4 regions of the Brevibacillus sp. AF8 genome follow, and region 3 is predicted to be linked to each of the others. Evidence: riboswitches for the same ligand, from Rfam matches in the RefSeq annotation. Region 3 holds a riboswitch; each other region holds the start of a gene.

Region 1 (4,212 bases), on a different contig from region 3:
TTCTGTCAGGAATCATCCTGTTTCTAGCGTTTTACACAGTCGTAGGGGGGATAAGAGTCATCGCAGGCTATGCATTGTTCTCCTTTATGGTCACGATATGGATGATATTTGAGTTATATTTCCCCTTGAAATTTGCCAGGTGGGAATATTTGTTTCCCGTCATGGACACCAGCCTGGAGAACCTTTTCAATGGAATGATTGCCATGTCTTTGACCAGTGCCGGCTTTGAGATCCTCTACGTTGCCTATCCATATGTACAAAATAAAGAGAGGGTACCAAAAAGTGTACAGTTGGGGGTGCTGGTGACGTATCTGATCTATTTGCTAGTCATGATTGTGGCGCTGGTCTTTTTTAGTCAGGGTCAGCTCATGAGAACGATCTGGGCGACACTCAATATGCAAAAGATGGTGTACCTCCCTATTCTGGAAAGGTTTGAGCTGGTTGTCATTTCGTTATGGCTTCTCGTGATCTTGCCGAATATCATGCTGTATTTGTGGGCTTCTGCCCGAGGTCTCAAGCGCTTGTTCGGATTCAATCTACGTCATTCATTGTATTGGATTATACCCGTGATTTATGTAGCCTCCTTGTCGCTGCTTTCCAGGCAGGAGATGAGTCGGATCACGAATATTTACTCGCATATAACCCTGTACATTATATACGTGTACCCCTATTTTTTGTATCTGATGGTCTGGCTGAAGCAACGAAAGCAAAGGGCGAAACCAACCAGCAAAGGAGAGAGTGCCTGATGCTGCCCAAGCGTCTTTTTGCCTTGTGGTGTTCATGTGTCCTTGTTCTGGCAGGCTGTTCAGATCGGCAAATTTTTGATGAGACAGGACTTGCCACGTCTGTCGGCTATGATCTGTTAAAGGATGGAAACATTCGGGGGACAGCAATCATGCCCTCCATTAATCCGGAGGCGAAAGAAAAGATACAAGTTTTTTCAGCCACCGGTGAAACCAGCAAGGGAATTCGGGATCGGATCAATTTACAATCAGATAAAAGAGTATTGGGTGGGCAAATTCGTGTCGCACTCTACAGTGAAAAATTGGCGAAACGTGGACTTGGCAGTATCATTGACACGTTGTATCGGGATTCCTCTATTTCCAGCAGGGTTTATCTTTGCCTATTCGAAGGCGAAACATATGATATGTTAACGTATCCCTATTCTGAAGCAGGGAATATCGGAATCTATCTATACCGTATGATTGAGCAAAATATTGAAGGGGAAAAAATTCCGTCTTCCACCATGCATGAGTTTTTTCGAGCTTATTATGACAAAGGAATCGACCCGATCATGCCGTTTATTGCAAAAAAGGGAAATGAGCTGCAAATCAAGGGTATCGCATTATTTCAAGGGGACCGTTATGTAGGGTGGATCACACCAAAGGAAGCCTTTTTAATCAAGCTCATGCATGGGAAATTCAGGATTGGGAGCTACGATACTTCTGTCCCTGCTCATATTTTTGGCGAGGTGCACAAGAATCACGGAAGTAAAAATGATCGTGTGCAGCTTGTCTTTGATACGATTTCCAGCCATTCAAAAATCGAGCTGACCCAAGTATCTCCCCCGATCTTTGATATTTACATCCGATTAAATGCGCGGATTTTGGAATTAACCCTCCCGCTGAAGCTAGAGAATGCAAGGTTGATGAAAATCATGGAACATGCACTGGAAGAAGAGCTCGGAAAAGAACTGCAGAAAGTAGTCCACAAATTGCAGGACCTCAATGTCGATCCAGCTGGGTTCGGGATCGTGTATCGTTCAAATAGAAGAGGGAAGGCAAATATGACGCAGGCCGAATGGAGAAAGATGTTCAAAGATGCGACATTTCACTTTCACGTAAAGTCGACCATAATACGCAACGGCGTCATGGATTAAAAAACTTTTTCCTGCTATTACTATTGACGTGATATTTTCAAAAAGGATATAATCCGTTTTGTATCATCAAGAAATAGAAAAAACGAACATAATATACGTAGATATCTTTCTTATCAAGAGAGGCGGAGGGACAGGCCCTATGAAGCCCGGCAGCCGGTTCATTTTCGAATGAACGTCGCGGTGCCAATTCCTACAGGATTGTTTGGATCTTGTGTAGATGAGAAGGGTGGATGCGAACGTATACATTGCGTTGCAGCCCCTTTTTCGTTTATGAAAAAGGGGTTTTCATATTTTTATCAAGATTATGGTCGGGAGGTGGATGCGTTGATCCAACTGCGTCATTTGCATAAAAGCTATCAAGTTCAAGGTAAAACCATCCCAGCGTTAACGGGGATCGACCTTTCCATAGAGCAAGGCGAAATTTACGGGATCATTGGACATTCGGGTGCCGGGAAAAGTACATTGATCCGATGCATCAATTTGCTAGAGCGCCCAACTTCAGGGGAAGTTATTGTGGACGGCGTCGATTTGACAAAGCTGGATGAAGGGAAGCTGCAAGAAAAGCGCCGCTCAATCGGCATGATTTTTCAGCACTTCAACTTGCTGTCTTCTTCGACAGTCGGCGAAAATGTCGCTTTTCCGCTCAAGCTGGCAAAGCGTCCAAAGGCAGAGATTGATAAGAAAGTAAACGAACTGCTGAAGCTGGTGGGCTTGGAGGCACATAAGGACAAATATCCGTCCCAGCTGTCTGGCGGACAGAAGCAACGTGTCGGGATCGCCCGTGCGCTCGCGAATGATCCAAAAGTGCTGCTCTGCGACGAAGCTACATCGGCTCTCGATCCGCAGACGACGAACTCCATTCTGGGACTGCTCTTGGACATTAACCGCAAGCTGGGCTTGACCATAGTGTTGATTACTCACGAGATGCACGTCATTCGCTCTATTTGTGATCGTGTCGGCGTGATTGATGGAGGAAAGATCGTCGAGTCGGGTAACGTACTGGATGTATTCCTTCGTCCGAAGCATCCAACGACACAAGAATTCGTGGAACAAGTAGCAGATTCTACAGAGCTGCGCGAAGCAGTCGAGCACGAAAAAGCCTCGGGGAACCGCACGATTGCTCGTGTCACCTTCCTCGGAGAAAAAACGTACCAGCCGATCCTGTTCCAAACGATGCAAGAGACCGGTACAGTGTTCAGTATTTTGCAGGGAACAATCTCCCGCATGAAAGATACGCCGTATGGTCAGTTGGTGATCGAGCTGGAAGGCGATGTCGCACAGAATCAAAAGACCATCGAGACGCTGCGCCAACGTGGCTTGGAAGTAGAGGTGATATAAATGGACTGGACATTCGAAAATGTGGATTGGGCTGAAATCGGCGAAGGTACGATGGACACGCTCACGATGCTTGGCTTTTCCACCCTGTTTACCGTCCTGATTGGTTTGCCGTTGGGCATCATTCTGTTTTTGACTTCTCGCGGACAGCTTTTGCAAAACCGCACTTTTTATACGATCGCATCATTCGTTGTCAACGTATTGCGCTCGGTACCATTTATCATTTTGATGATCTTGCTGATTCCTGTGACGAAAATGCTCGTAGGAACCTCACTCGGTGTACTGGGTGCCATTCCGCCGCTCGTGTTTGGGGCCGCTCCATTTTTCGCACGTTTGGTGGAAACCTCTCTGCGTGAGATTGATAAAGGCGTGATCGAGGCCGCACAATCTATGGGTGCTTCCAATTGGCAGATCGTCTGGAATGTCCTTTTGCCAGAGTCTAGGTCAGGTCTGATCGCAGGTATTACGATCACGACGGTAACACTGGTCTCCTACACGGCAATGTCTGGGGTAATTGGCGGCGGTGGTTTGGGTGACTTGGCGATCCGATACGGTTATCAGCGTTTCCAAACCGATGTCATGATTGTGACTGTTGTTATTTTGCTGGTGATGGTACAGATCTTACAATCGCTGGGGGACCGTCTGGTTCTGAAATTCAGCCGCAAATAGGATCTTTCCATATAGATTTTCAAAAAATAAGATGAAATACATGCAAGGGGGAAATCATTCATGAAAAAGCTAGTCGTATCTGTACTTTCTACTGTATTGGCATTTTCTTTGGCAGCTTGCGGAGGCAAAACGGAAACAGCACCTGCTCCAGCTGAAGGCGGCGCACAAGGCGGACAAAAGGAAGTAACATTGAAGGTAGGCGCTTCTCCCGTTCCACATGCAGCAATCTTGAAATTTATTCAACCAAAACTGAAAGAACAAGGCGTGAACTTGGAAGTCCAAGAGTTCACTGATTACGTACAGCCTAACGTTCAAGTGAACGAAAAACA
Region 2 (4,212 bases), on a different contig from region 3:
CCGCAGCGACTGGTGCAATGTCCCTAGCAGTCCCCCCATATTGGATCACCCTTTTAGTTTTACTTTATTTTACAATCAAATGGTTTTTTTTGGAAGATGTATTAGACATTTCTTTGTCGTTTTACTAGTTTTTGTAAGGAGATGTTCACATGCAAGTAACCATAACAGAGCTTGTTATGGTTACACTAAGCTTTCGCTATTCCTTTTTCCCAATCAACATTTCCACTTCCTCGATTTCCTTCGGGATCTGTGACGAGAGTATCTCGCAGCCCTCTGCTGTTACCAACACATTATCTTCAATCCGAATCCCAATGGCTTCTTCCTCTATGTACAGACCTGGTTCAATCGTGATCACCATACCAGGCTGCAAGCCAACATTGTAATCTGAGAAATCGTGCGTATCCAGTCCAAGGTGATGTGACACGGAATGATAGTAGTATTTGGAGAGCTCACTGCTGTCTTGGATGAGACCGAGACGTAGCAGACCATCTGTCAGGACCTGTTTCGTAACATCATTGAGTTCTGAAAGTGTGACACCAGGCTTCACTGCTTCGATGGTCTTGATTTCTGCTTCGAGCACGAGTTGATAGATCGCTTTCTGTCGTTCAGTAAAGCGACCATTTACGGGAAACGTTCGCGAAATATCAGCCGCATAGTAATTCGATGCTGCACCGAGGTCGAGGAGGACCAAGTCACCATCTACCGCACGCTGATTATTCGCTTCATAGTGCAAGATAGTAGCATTGACGCCACTAGCAATAATGGGTAAATAAGGAAGCTCGCGAACACCGTGCGACTTCAACGTGAAATCATAGTGCGCCTCTAGTTCATATTCCATGATTCCAGGACGTGCATACGACCACATGCGCCGGATTGCTTCATCCGTGATCGTAATCGCACGTCTGATCTCTTCGATTTCGGCCGAACTCTTCAACATACGCAGTTCTTTCAGCCATGGGCCCGCATCGTGAATTTGAAGGGTCCGGTATTTCTTCTGCGCGTCTTCGGCAAAATTGTCTGCAGGGGTCAGCTCGTCGCTCCACTGATAGCGATACAAGTCAAGATAGAGTGAGGACTTGCCTTCGCAGCGCCTCACAAAGACTCCAAATGACTCCAGCCACTCATCGAGATAGTCGAAGTGTTCAATACCAGATTGCTCCTTCGCCTCTTGATCGGATAAGACCGCCCCTGTCCATTTCGCTTCCAGCTCATTTGGGCGCTGAAGAAATAGCGTTTCGTTTACGATGCCAGCGCGTTTTGTGATCATGAGAATGAGGTTGCTGCGCGAAATGCCCGTTAGATAATAGAAGTTGCGGTTTGGTGAAAACAGATATTTATCGTCATTGCTGCGTGTCTTGACAACCCCTGAAAAGAGGACAAGTGCGCTGTGGTCTGGCATTTTTTCCGCGAGTTTTTGACGGCGCTTGATGAATTCTATTGAATGTATGGTGTTTGTCATATGTTTGATACCCCTTCGTTCGTGAGTTTCTTCACGGATTGATATCGATTGTGAAAAGCGTTCTTGATCGCTTCAAGTTCAGTATAGTCTGATAATTTTCTGCCGATTTCAGTTTGAAAGTATCCTCCTTTCTTCTTTATTTTAGGATACTTTCATCAATTGGGAAACGAGTTTCAACAAAGAGCAGTTGCTTTATGCAAACTGCTCCTTGTCACCGTAGATTACGAAGGTTGCCGGGTTTCATCGGGCCAGTCCCTCCACCACTCTCGATAAGAATGTTCTATGAAATGTAATTTCATAGAACATTCTTTTATTTTTCTTTATTATTTATGGAAATGCAAGAATGTCGGCCCAAATCTTAATTGTCGTGGCTAGGATCAACAAGGCTAGAATGGTTTGGAGAATCCGGGTGTCCAAACGTTTGCTGACCTTTGTACCGAGCGGCGCTGCCAAGATGCTGGCGAATACCATGATCACGGATGGCCAAAACAATATATCCCCTGCCATCCATTTTCCTATGGTCGATCCAATGGAAGAAAGGAAGGTGATGGCAAGAGAGGAAGCAATCGCAACTCTTATCGGTATCCTAAGGATGATCAACATGATGGGAACCAAAATAAAAGCGCCAGCTGCCCCTACAATTCCAGAGGCACCTCCGACAATCAAAGCGGATAATACAGCTGTTGGCTTATGAAAGATCATCTCGGTCGTCTGTTCACGTTCGTCCATTCGCTTTTTTGGCAGGAACATCAAGATTACAGCAATGGTGGCCAGAATGGCGTAGACGATATTGATGGCATCTGCTGAAAGATATTTTCCTCCATATCCTCCAAGCAAGCTCCCTACAATAATGGCACTTCCCATGTACACAACGAGCTGGTAATGGATAAGCTGATCTTTGCGTAGAGTCCAAACAGCAGCCAGGGTGGCAAAAAATACTTGGACGGCACTTATTCCGGATACTTGGTGAGCTGTGTAAGCAACGAATCCAAGGGCGGGCGGAATGTACAGAAGCATCGGATACTTGATGATGGAGCCCCCGATCCCGACGAGACCAGAGATAAATGATCCCGCGAAACCGATAACAAACAGTGTGATTACGAGGTCGATAGTCATAGGCTCACCCTTGCAACTCCTCGCTTCGTTTTATCCTAGTTCTACGACTGCCAAGCCGTCTCGTTGCCATTTCAATATTCCGCCGCTCAAATTCATCACTTCTTTGAATCCGTTTGCTTTCAGAATGCTGGCGCCAATAGCGGATCGGGCACCGGAACGGCACTGTACAAGAAGTGGCTTCTCGCGAGGAATCTCAACCAGCCGCACGGCGAGTGTACCGAGCATGATGTGCTGTGCATCCGGAATGTGTCCTTCCTTCCACTCAGCCAAATTACGAACATCTACTACGTGAACCTCTCCTTTTTCCACGCGATCTGCAATCTCCAGCGGTGTTACCTCCTCGATTGTCTCGAGCGAAGACGCTTCCCTTTCTATTAACTTGCCGCAGTCGATATATCCTGTGACATGATCAATCCCTACGGAATGCAGGGCTTGCAAAATCTCGTCCAGCTCATCTGGGTTGGCCAGAATGTGAACCGGGCGATTGTAATCGACAATCCAGCCCGCCCAGTTGGCAAATGACTTGTTAAAAGGAATGTGAAGAGTTCCCGCCAGATGCCCCTTCGCAAATTTCTGAAAAGGACGCGTATCGATCAGCTGTCCGTTTTCCACCGATTCCTTGACCGCTTCAAGCGAGTTGAACTCTTGAACAACGGGGAGTTCCTTGAGCAAAGCAGGGCCTTCCTTATTCACGCGCTTCATCACTGCAAAATACGTTGGCGGCTCTGGTTGTCCATCAAGGAGTGCCTGAACGAATTCCTCTTCACTAGAGTGTGACATCGCCCAGTTAAAGAGTTTTTCGTAGCCGACGGTAGAAGACGGCACGGCCCCCAGTGCTTTCCCGCAAGCACTTCCTGCGCCATGAGCTGGCCATACCTGCATATAATCCGGCAGTTGCTTGAATTTTTGGAGGGACTGGAACATGTCTCGTGCACCTGACTCGGACGTACCCTTCATTCCCGCCGCTTTTTCGAGCAAATCCGGTCTGCCGATATCGCCGACAAAGACGAAATCTCCCGTGAAGATCCCGATGGGGCGATCTGCATTCCCTCCATGGTCAGTCAAAAGGAAGGAGATGCTCTCAGGCGTATGGCCAGGCGTATGCATAACTTCAAATAGCAAGTTTCCGATAAAAAAACGATCTCCATCGTGGACAAGCTGATGGTTCAAACCCTCCAAGTATTGATATTTCCAGTCTTCATCGCCCTCATTGGATAAAAACAGCTTCGCTTGGTGAACTGCCCCCAATTCCCTGGCACCAGATACAAAATCAGCGTGTATGTGGGTTTCCGTGGCGGCTACAATGGTAACTCCCTCTTCTTTGGCGACTTGAAAATAAGGAGCCAGATTACGGGCAGGATCGATCACAATCGCCTCCCCGGTTTTTTGGCAGCCAACCAGATAAGATGCATGGGCCAATTTCTCATCAAAAAAGTAACGCAATAACATGGTTCATTCCTCCCTTTACAACATCTCTTATTCGTTTAATTTTCCCACGAGAACTTCGAGAAGCGCCACGGAAACAGATTCGCTTTTACGCTCGGCTCGCACTTTTGCTTCTTGGAAGACAGCCACGCCATACTCTACCTGCGCAGCCACATTTACATCAATCCTTTAAGCATGCCATTCCAATAAAG
Region 3 (4,212 bases):
TCGATCTCACAGCGGTAGAAGACAGGATCACACGCGCTGACTTGGAGAGATTCGATCTTGCGCGAGGAGATTTTGTCCTGTTTAAAACGAAAAACTCTTTTGAAGAGGCGTTCTCTTTTGAATTCATCTTTCTGTCAGAGGAAGGTGCAGAATATGTAAGTGAGCTGGGGGTGCGGGGCATTGGCACTGATGCACTTGGAATCGAACGTAGCCAGGAGGGTCACCCCACACATAAAAAGCTGTTTGCAGCGGGAGTCATTGTCATAGAAGGCTTGCGGCTAGCAGAGGTCCCACCAGGCGAGTACTTTCTGGTAGCTGCCCCACTCAAGCTGATTGGCACCGATGCAGCCCCGGCAAGGGTCCTATTGTTTGAAGGTTTACATAGCAATTTGTCTATCGAAACTGAATGACGAGGAGTGGGAAACGTATGCTCAGACGACCAGAGCGGGATGAATACGCTGCTTATTTTGACTATTATATTGGACTTGTACCGGAGGGGGAGCTGCAAACGATCCTCACACAACAAGGAGAGAGGCAAGTCGCATTATTTTCCTCACTTGCGCCCGAGCAAATTGATTATCGGTATGCACCAGGCAAATGGACGGTAAAAGAGGTTTTGGGTCATCTCATCGATACAGAACGCATCATGAGCTATCGCTTGTTGAGAATTGCGAGAGGAGATCAGACACCCCTCGTCGGTTTTGATGAGAATGCTTTTGTTGAACACGGGGGCTTTCAACTAAGAGACCTCTCAGATTTATTGGAAGAGTACAAGGCTGTTCGTGCTTCCACCATCGCGCAGGTCCGCGGAATCTCTCCGGAAGCATGGACGCGTACAGGACTTGCCAACGGAAACAAACTATCTGCAAAGACATTGGCCTACGTGATTGCTGGACATGAAGCTCACCACACTACCATTTTGAAAGAGCGGTATTTGGGGAAGGAATGGCAACTGGCCCACGAACAAGGTTCGCAATACACGGAAAAATAACTGAGGAGAGTAGCAAGAAAAGACAATTTCATAGGTGGAAACAGGTTCCTTAGGGCGTTACCAATTCGCCCCAAGGATAATAGGGAAGCTCGGTGCAAATCCGACACGGTCCCGCCACTGTAAGAGGGGAGTCAGCGTCCAACAAGCCACTGGTCTATCCAAATAGACGGGGAAGGCGACGCTAGACGATGAACCCATAGTCAGGAGACCTGCCTGTTTCGACAACACTGATAGACCTACGGGAGATAGGGAGGTGTTAGAGATGGCTTGCGAAAAACAGCGAGTGGACAAGTACGTCCCTCCTTTTCTGGCATTTTCTAACGATCGTCACGGTCGAGCGGAAAATGCTTTTTTTATTTTGGGCAGGATAAAAGAAGAGGAGGGCGTATGATGATTCAAGTTTTTATTTGCCAATGGTGCGGATATGTTGAGGAAAAGGAGCTGCCTGAGGACTGCCACGAGGGCGTGTTTCATTGCACTTGCTGCAGTATGGAAGAGGTAGAAAGCCTGTTCACCTACAACTGAAAGCTTTGCCAAAATCAGCTTGCAATCAGAAAAGAAAGAATTTTGTTGACGCTTGCCTTGGAATTTCTTAGAATAAAGCTCAACAGCATAAATGGTTCTTATCCAGAGAGGTGGAGGGTCTGGCCCGATGAAGCCCGGCAACCGTTGCATATAGCGACAAGGTGCCAATTCCTGCGAGACGTTTCGTCTCGAAAGATAAGAAGCGGGTTACTCCATTGGTAGATGAACCTTCTTCTTAGCGAAGAAGGTTTTTTAATTTCATATTTTCTTTATCCAGAGAGGTGGAGGGACTGGCCCGATGAAGCCCGGCAACCGTCACGCATATTTTGTGACAAGGTGCCAATTCCTGCAGGACATATACGTCCTGGGAGATAAGGAGGGGGAGCATTAGCTACTTACAAGCCTTCTTCTTATCGAAGATGGCTTTTTCTTTTTATCCAAAATTCGGGGTATGGGGTGGTTAGAATGAGTGCAGAAGTGGTACGCGTAGGATTATTGGGATTGGGGACAGTGGGTGGAGGCGTAATCAAAACGATTCGCTCGCAACAGGAGAAGCTGGCTACTCGTCTGGGTAAACGAATTGAAATCGTCAAGGCATTGGTGCGTGACTCGGAAAAAGAGCGGGCGGTTCATGTCGACCCGGCTTTATTGACAACAGATTTTGAGGATGTATTGAGAAGCGATGTGGATATCGTGGTGGAGGTCATGGGTGGTGTAGAACCTACCTATGACTACGTTCGTGCTTTGATCAAAAAGGGCTGCCATGTGGTAACTGCCAACAAAGAGCTCCTGGCGAAAAAAGGAACAGAGCTAGTCGATTTGGCAAATCAGCATCAAGTGCATCTTGCCTATGAAGCGAGTGTGGCAGGGGGCATCCCGATCTTGAGTGTGCTGAGGCAGTTCCTTCGCACGAATGATATCCAAGGTGTTCGCGGTATTCTCAACGGAACAACGAACTTCATCTTGACGAAAATGGAAGCAGAGCAGCTCTCATATCAGGAGGTGCTCAAGCAAGCGCAGGAGCTGGGCTATGCGGAAGCAGACCCTCGTTCGGATGTAGAAGGCTTCGATGCTATGTACAAATTGTATATCTTGGCACAGCTTGTTTACGGAGAATCGCTGCCTTTAGCGGATGTTGTTCGTAAAGGAATTGCAGATTTGTCAGCAGGTCACATTCGGATTGCAAGCGAGCTGGGGTATCGGATCAAGCTGATCGCACAGGCCTATCAAGCTGAGAAAGGAATTCGCCTATCTGTTGAACCAACCATGCTTCCGCTGAGCCATCCGTTGGCGCAAATCCACGACGCATTTAATGCTGTCCAGCTATCCGGCAACATCGTGGGAGACTTGCTGTTTACAGGAAGAGGGGCGGGAGAGCTTCCTACAGCAAGTGCAGTCGTGGAGGATTTGGCCTATTTATTGACACAGCCATTCACGCCGCATCCTACCTGGAAAGAAAAAACGGCTGACAAAGCTGGAGCTACATCGGACTCGGCAGAACACGTCCTGTGTTATCTTGAGGGCTCATGTCATACTGCGACGCCAGACCGAGTCTTGCATTTCCTTCAGCAGGCAGGAGTGAACGTACATAAGCTAAAAGTCCAATTCGATTTGGGTGGCGTCTTGCGCGCAGGCTTGATCGTGACAGGAATCAGTGAAGAGCATGAGTCTTTGTTGAAAAATGATTTTGGCTTAGAAGTGCGCTGCTTCCCTGTTCTTGAATCTGCGTAAGGAAGAGGAATCATATGAAGAAAAGCCGTATTTCTAGGTATCTGGAAACACGGCTTCTTTTGTCAGGGGGCAGTCTCCACTGCTTTAGCACGTGGCTGCACACGCCCGTCACTTTGAATGTCGACACTCTCAGAAATGGATTCGATGCGTTTTAGCAGGGCAGCGCCATTGCTTTCATTCATGGGTACGGCTTGTCCCAATTCTGCGTGAAACGGAAGCATCGTCAGTTCACAATCGCCGCTTTTCGTACAGCTTGCTTGCAGGACCATCGTTTCCCAAGTCTTGGGTTCGTTTGACCGTGTAAAAATGAAATTGCCAAGACTGTACGCAATCCATTTGTCGTTGTATCGTTCAAAGCCTTGAAGTACGTGGGGATGACCGCCGACAATCAAATCTGCACCAGCATCGATGTAGGCACGGGACAGCTCTTTTTGATGATCGACAGGATAGTCGGAGCGTTCCTTGCCCCAGTGTGCAATCACCACGACGAGATCAGCTTGGCTGTTCGCATCCTGGATCGCTTTCACTGCCAGTGTAGGATCATAGGAAGCGGCCATACCTGGCTGGGAATCTCCTGCAAACCAGCTCGTTTCGGGAATGACCCTGCTGAAGCCGAGAATCGCGATCTTGATGCCGTTCTTTTCTATGAATACAGGTGAATAGGCACGGCTGGCATCTTTACCGGCGCCGACGTATTCAATCCGGTTTTCGTCCAAAGCGTCAAAAGTATCCAACAATCCTGGAACCCCTTGGTCCATGGAGTGGTTATTGGCGAGATTCACCACATCAATCCCCGCGTTTTTCATGGCAGGAACAGCAAGTGGCGATGATTTGTAGACATACTCCTTGTTTTGAGCGGCAACACCTGTGACGGTGATAGGCGTCTCCAAATTGGCAATGGTGATATCATCTTGCAAAAAGAGCGAGCTTACATGTTTATATGGGTAGTCATAGCTGTTTGCGAG
Region 4 (4,212 bases), on a different contig from region 3:
TGACAAGCGATCTCGTCAGGGGTTCTTCGATTTACGCGCTCTTTTTCAGTTTTCGGGCTGCCCAGTTACCCAACGATTGAATGAGCTGGACCAAGACGACAAGGATAATGACGGTAATGATCATGACTTCGATGTCCCATTGCTGGTAGCCGTAGCGCAAGGCGAGATCGCCCAATCCACCGGCACCGACTGCGCCCGCCATAGCAGTGGCACCGATCAAACCGATGGTCGCAATCGTCAGGCAGAGGACGATGCCAGGTCGTGCTTCACGCAGCATGATGCGAAAAATAATCTGCGTCCGGGATGCGCCCATCGCTTGGTACGCTTCGATCACGCCGCGATCTACGTCATGCAGGGCCGTTTCCATCAGGCGTGAGATGTAAGGTGTCGTATAGACGATGAGCGGCACAATGGCTCCCTCAATCCCAATCGAGGTGCCCACGATCAACTCCGTAAAAGGAATGATCGCAACCATAAGAATAATAAAAGGCAGTGAACGCACAATGTTGATGAGCGTATTCAGGGTGTGATAGATGATCTTGTTCGGGAAAAGGTGATTCGCCTGTGTGATGACCAACAAAATCCCGAGCGGAATCCCGATCAATGTCGCAATGAACAACGAAAACCCGACCATGATGACAGTCTCTTGCAGGGATTGCCCGAATACCGGAATCATTTCAATCAGACGCTCCATTAGCTCCGCACCTCCTCTGGTGACACAATATCTACGCGGTAGACGGATTCCCGCAAGAAGCGAATGCCGTCTTGAATGGGCTGGTCTTCACCAGAAATGTGCAATAGCAAAATGCCGAGCGCCGTTCCCTTAATGGTCGTAATCGAGCCGTACAACAGATTGGTGCTAATCGGAAAGTGTGCGGACAAGGTGCCTAGAACTGGATCGAGAGCGGCATCTCCGCGAAAGGCAACGCGAACAATTTTGGAAACGGGTCCGGTTTCTTTTATCTTGGACAAAATCTCCTGTGGTACCTGATCGTCAAAAACCGTTTTGATAAAATTGCGGGTCGTTTGCTCTTGCGGATTGCTGAACACATCCAGAACAGAGCCTTGCTCGATGACGACACCGTTTTCTATGATAGCTACCTGGTCGCAGATTTTTTTGATGACCTGCATTTCATGTGTAATCAGCACGATAGTCAGGTTAAACTTTCGATTGATGTCGAGCAACAGCTCGAGAATCGATTCGGTCGTCTGCGGGTCGAGAGCGGAAGTCGCTTCGTCGCAGAGCAGGATTTCCGGATCAGTCGCAAGCGCACGAGCGATGCCCACCCGTTGCTTTTGTCCACCGGATAGCTGAGAAGGATAAGCATTTGCTTTATCAGACAAGCCAACCAAGCCGAGAAGGTCTTCTACCTTGCGCTTAATGACATCTTTGGGGACGCGATTCATCCGCAAGATTTCCGCCACATTGTCAAAGACATTATAGGAAGAGAGCAGGTTGAAGTGTTGAAAAATAATCCCGATCTTTTTGCGAGCTTGCCGCAGCTCTTTTTCCTTGAGGGTCAGCATGTTCTGGCCATTGACGATCACAGAACCGCTAGTTGGCTTCTCCAACAGGTTGATGGTACGGAGCAGGGTGCTTTTCCCCGCTCCGCTAAAGCCGATCACCCCGTAGATTTGCCCTTTTTCCACCTGCAGGGATACGCCCTTCAATGCTTTTACCTGCTTGTTTCCTACTTGATACGACTTATGAATATCGGTTAGCTGTATCATAACGAGTTCTCCTTGTTGTTCTTGATGTTCCTGGCGTCGATCTTACCAGGACGGCAGTACAGCTCCTTCAAAACGCTCGTCGATGAATTTTTTCACTTCTTCCGAGCGGTAGATGTCCACCAGCTTTTTGACGGCAGGGTTGTCTTTGTTGGTTTCGTTGACTGCCAAGATGTTCACGTACGGAGAGTCAGCCTTCTCAGCGAAGATCGCGTCTTTTTTCGGAGAGTAGCCAGCTTCCATTGCGAAATTCGTATTAATCGAAGCAACCTCTACGTTATTCAGCGAGCGTGCCAGGAAAGCAGCCTCCAGCTCTTTGAATTGCAAATTTTTCGGATTTTCCACGATGTCCAATGGTGTTGCGTTGTCACCCACGCCATCCTTGAGCTTAATCAAGCCAGCTGCCTGATAGAGCAGCAATGCGCGTGCTCGGTTGGTCGGGTCGTTTTGAATGCCGACAACACCGCCTGCCGGGATATCCTCGACTTTTTTATGCTTGGTGGAGTAAAGACCCATTGGATACGTCACGGTTTTTCCGACCTCGACGATCTTTGTTTTGTGATCCTGATTGAACTTCGCCAAGAACGGAATGGTTTGGAAGCTGTTTACATCGAGATTTCCTTTATCGAGAGCTTGGTTCGGCTGTACGTAATCGTTGAAAACGACGACTTCGACGTCGAGTCCTTTGCCTTTGGCGACTTCTTTTACTTTGTTGAGAATCTCTTCGTGCGGGCCGCCAGTGACGCCGACCTTGAGTGAGGTTTGTTCAGCAGCAGTGCCACCGTTAGCAGGCGCAGCTTCTTGTTTACCACCGCAAGCCGTTACGAGCGATGCAGCGAGCAGCAGTGTAGTGAGCAGTAGACCAGTCTTTTTCATGAAAATACCCCTTTTCTCTGGATGTAAGATGGAAACGAAAAAAGCCTCTTCCGACAGAAGAGGCGAAAACTGCGAGTATGTAAACACACTGCAACAATACCTCTCTTATCTGTCGGAATAAATTCCGCTGGATTTGGCACCATATCGTTTGCGATAGGTTGCCGAGGTGTCATAGGGCCAGTCCCTCAACCTCTCTTCATAAGAGAATGTGCTATGAAATTTTAACGAAAGATAAAATCGCTAATCCTTATTCGAATAGTTGGATTATATCTTGCACCAACGTGGATGTCAAAGTTTTTTTCAAATGAATGTGATATTTGCGAAAAATGTGGTGATTCTACCTTCCTTTCGCATTACTCCTGTACAACCACCAATCGGGCGGGATGAGAGTCTGTCATTTTTTGAATATTTTCCATATTAATTATTGATTTTCCATTTATTGCCATGTAATATACTTAATAGGAAGATAATTCCAAATTACTAGTGATGGAGGATTATTATGAAAAGATCTGTTAAAGGTACAATTGCAGCAGCTCTTTTACTTAGCAGTCTATCTATTGGATCTAGTGCTATGGCATCATCACATGATGCAGTTGTAAAAGAAAAATATCCGGAGAGTCACGTTAAGGTTAATCAGGTTAAATATCCGGATACTTCCGCAAAATCTTTTATGAAGTTATTGGAACCTATGGGATCTGAAAGACCGATTGACGACGTTCCAATTAAGAATGCCAAAACGGATTCCAAAAATTTTAATATTCCAGAGGGCTATGGTTGGGTTAAAGTGTGGGTATATAATAGTGGAACCTACGAGATCAAAGTGTCCGTTACTGATTCATCCGGTAGTCAGAAAATGTTCTTTAGAGTACCACCTTATGGTAATCAAAAATTTGAAATAAGTAGCTCGCCTTGGGGAACTGGTTCGCATACAGTTTCGCTTTCGTCAGATGAGAACATGGAAGGTAAAGTTGCAGTTAAAATAGCACAACACCAGAATGAGCTGTAACACATAACAAAATACCAAAAACGAAAAAACATCTCGGTTCACTGTTTATGGTGAATCGAGATGTTTTTTTTGGCGTTGTACTCGCCTCCAAGTGGGGATAGAAAAATCTGAAATTTAATTTTCTGACAGACCACGAGAGAACTGCCCACCCTGAAAGGGGGGAGGGGCAGAAGGTATCGCATAGTCCCCTGTCCGGTAAATCCCGGTAGATCAATTCACGCAATTATATGAAATTGATCTAAATACGAATATTCTATTGAAGAATCGGGAAATCATTTGTATAATGAGAGCGAATGAACTCTATGCCAGCTATCGCAGGTGATGACATGACTCTCGTGGACTCCAATGAAACCAGAAAAAAGCTGTCTGCCATCTATAATGAGATAGCAAAAGAGTTGTTCGGATTTGGAACGACTTTGCTCCGAGTCACGATTGAAAACCAGATGATTACGTTCCAAGCCAAGCATCGTCGCTCTCCGCGCTCACAAGCGTTGGAAGGAGAAGCGCCGGCCCTCAAGCTCGAAGTCGATTTTCGCATGTCCCTTCTTTATAAGAAGAAACTGAGAGAACGACTGGAAGAAGAGATGGGGTTGCCGTTGGAA

What was found. Region 3 has a riboswitch for S-adenosylmethionine ahead of KB186_RS07200 (homoserine dehydrogenase). Riboswitches for the same ligand answer to the same signal wherever they lie in the genome.
Region 1: linked by a shared signal. The riboswitch ahead of KB186_RS19160 (methionine ABC transporter ATP-binding protein) and the one ahead of KB186_RS07200 (homoserine dehydrogenase) in region 3 are both predicted to bind S-adenosylmethionine.
Region 2: linked by a shared signal. The riboswitch ahead of KB186_RS00540 (aminopeptidase P N-terminal domain-containing protein) and the one ahead of KB186_RS07200 (homoserine dehydrogenase) in region 3 are both predicted to bind S-adenosylmethionine.
Region 4: linked by a shared signal. The riboswitch ahead of KB186_RS21005 (MetQ/NlpA family ABC transporter substrate-binding protein) and the one ahead of KB186_RS07200 (homoserine dehydrogenase) in region 3 are both predicted to bind S-adenosylmethionine.

The regions. Positions count from the first base shown of each region.
Region 1 is NZ_JAGQDN010000015.1:127,641-131,852, forward strand. It holds gene KB186_RS19150 (GerAB/ArcD/ProY family transporter) at 1-746, shown strand, start outside; gene KB186_RS19155 (Ger(x)C family spore germination protein) at 746-1,879, shown strand; SAM riboswitch class I at 1,987-2,103, shown strand; gene KB186_RS19160 (methionine ABC transporter ATP-binding protein) at 2,204-3,217, shown strand; gene KB186_RS19165 (methionine ABC transporter permease) at 3,218-3,883, shown strand; gene KB186_RS19170 (MetQ/NlpA family ABC transporter substrate-binding protein) at 3,944-4,212, shown strand, end outside.
Region 2 is NZ_JAGQDN010000001.1:147,753-151,964, reverse strand. It holds gene KB186_RS00545 (helix-turn-helix domain-containing protein) at 1-39, opposite strand, end outside; gene KB186_RS00540 (aminopeptidase P N-terminal domain-containing protein) at 197-1,459, opposite strand; SAM riboswitch class I at 1,609-1,735, opposite strand; gene KB186_RS00535 (sulfite exporter TauE/SafE family protein) at 1,787-2,575, opposite strand; gene KB186_RS00530 (MBL fold metallo-hydrolase) at 2,606-4,024, opposite strand; gene KB186_RS28220 (hypothetical protein) at 4,052-4,174, opposite strand; gene KB186_RS00525 (FAD/NAD(P)-binding oxidoreductase) at 4,177-4,212, opposite strand, start outside.
Region 3 is NZ_JAGQDN010000003.1:184,384-188,595, reverse strand. It holds gene KB186_RS07215 (cyclase family protein) at 1-410, shown strand, start outside; gene KB186_RS07210 (DinB family protein) at 428-991, shown strand; cobalamin riboswitch at 1,017-1,222, shown strand; gene KB186_RS07205 (hypothetical protein) at 1,379-1,516, shown strand; SAM riboswitch class I at 1,612-1,718, shown strand; SAM riboswitch class I at 1,783-1,894, shown strand; gene KB186_RS07200 (homoserine dehydrogenase) at 1,982-3,247, shown strand; gene KB186_RS07195 (CapA family protein) at 3,310-4,212, opposite strand, start outside.
Region 4 is NZ_JAGQDN010000018.1:90,189-94,400, reverse strand. It holds gene KB186_RS21015 (methionine ABC transporter permease) at 32-694, opposite strand; gene KB186_RS21010 (methionine ABC transporter ATP-binding protein) at 694-1,731, opposite strand; gene KB186_RS21005 (MetQ/NlpA family ABC transporter substrate-binding protein) at 1,774-2,604, opposite strand; SAM riboswitch class I at 2,707-2,809, opposite strand; gene KB186_RS21000 (hypothetical protein) at 3,104-3,610, shown strand; gene KB186_RS20995 (Na-translocating system protein MpsC family protein) at 3,937-4,212, shown strand, end outside.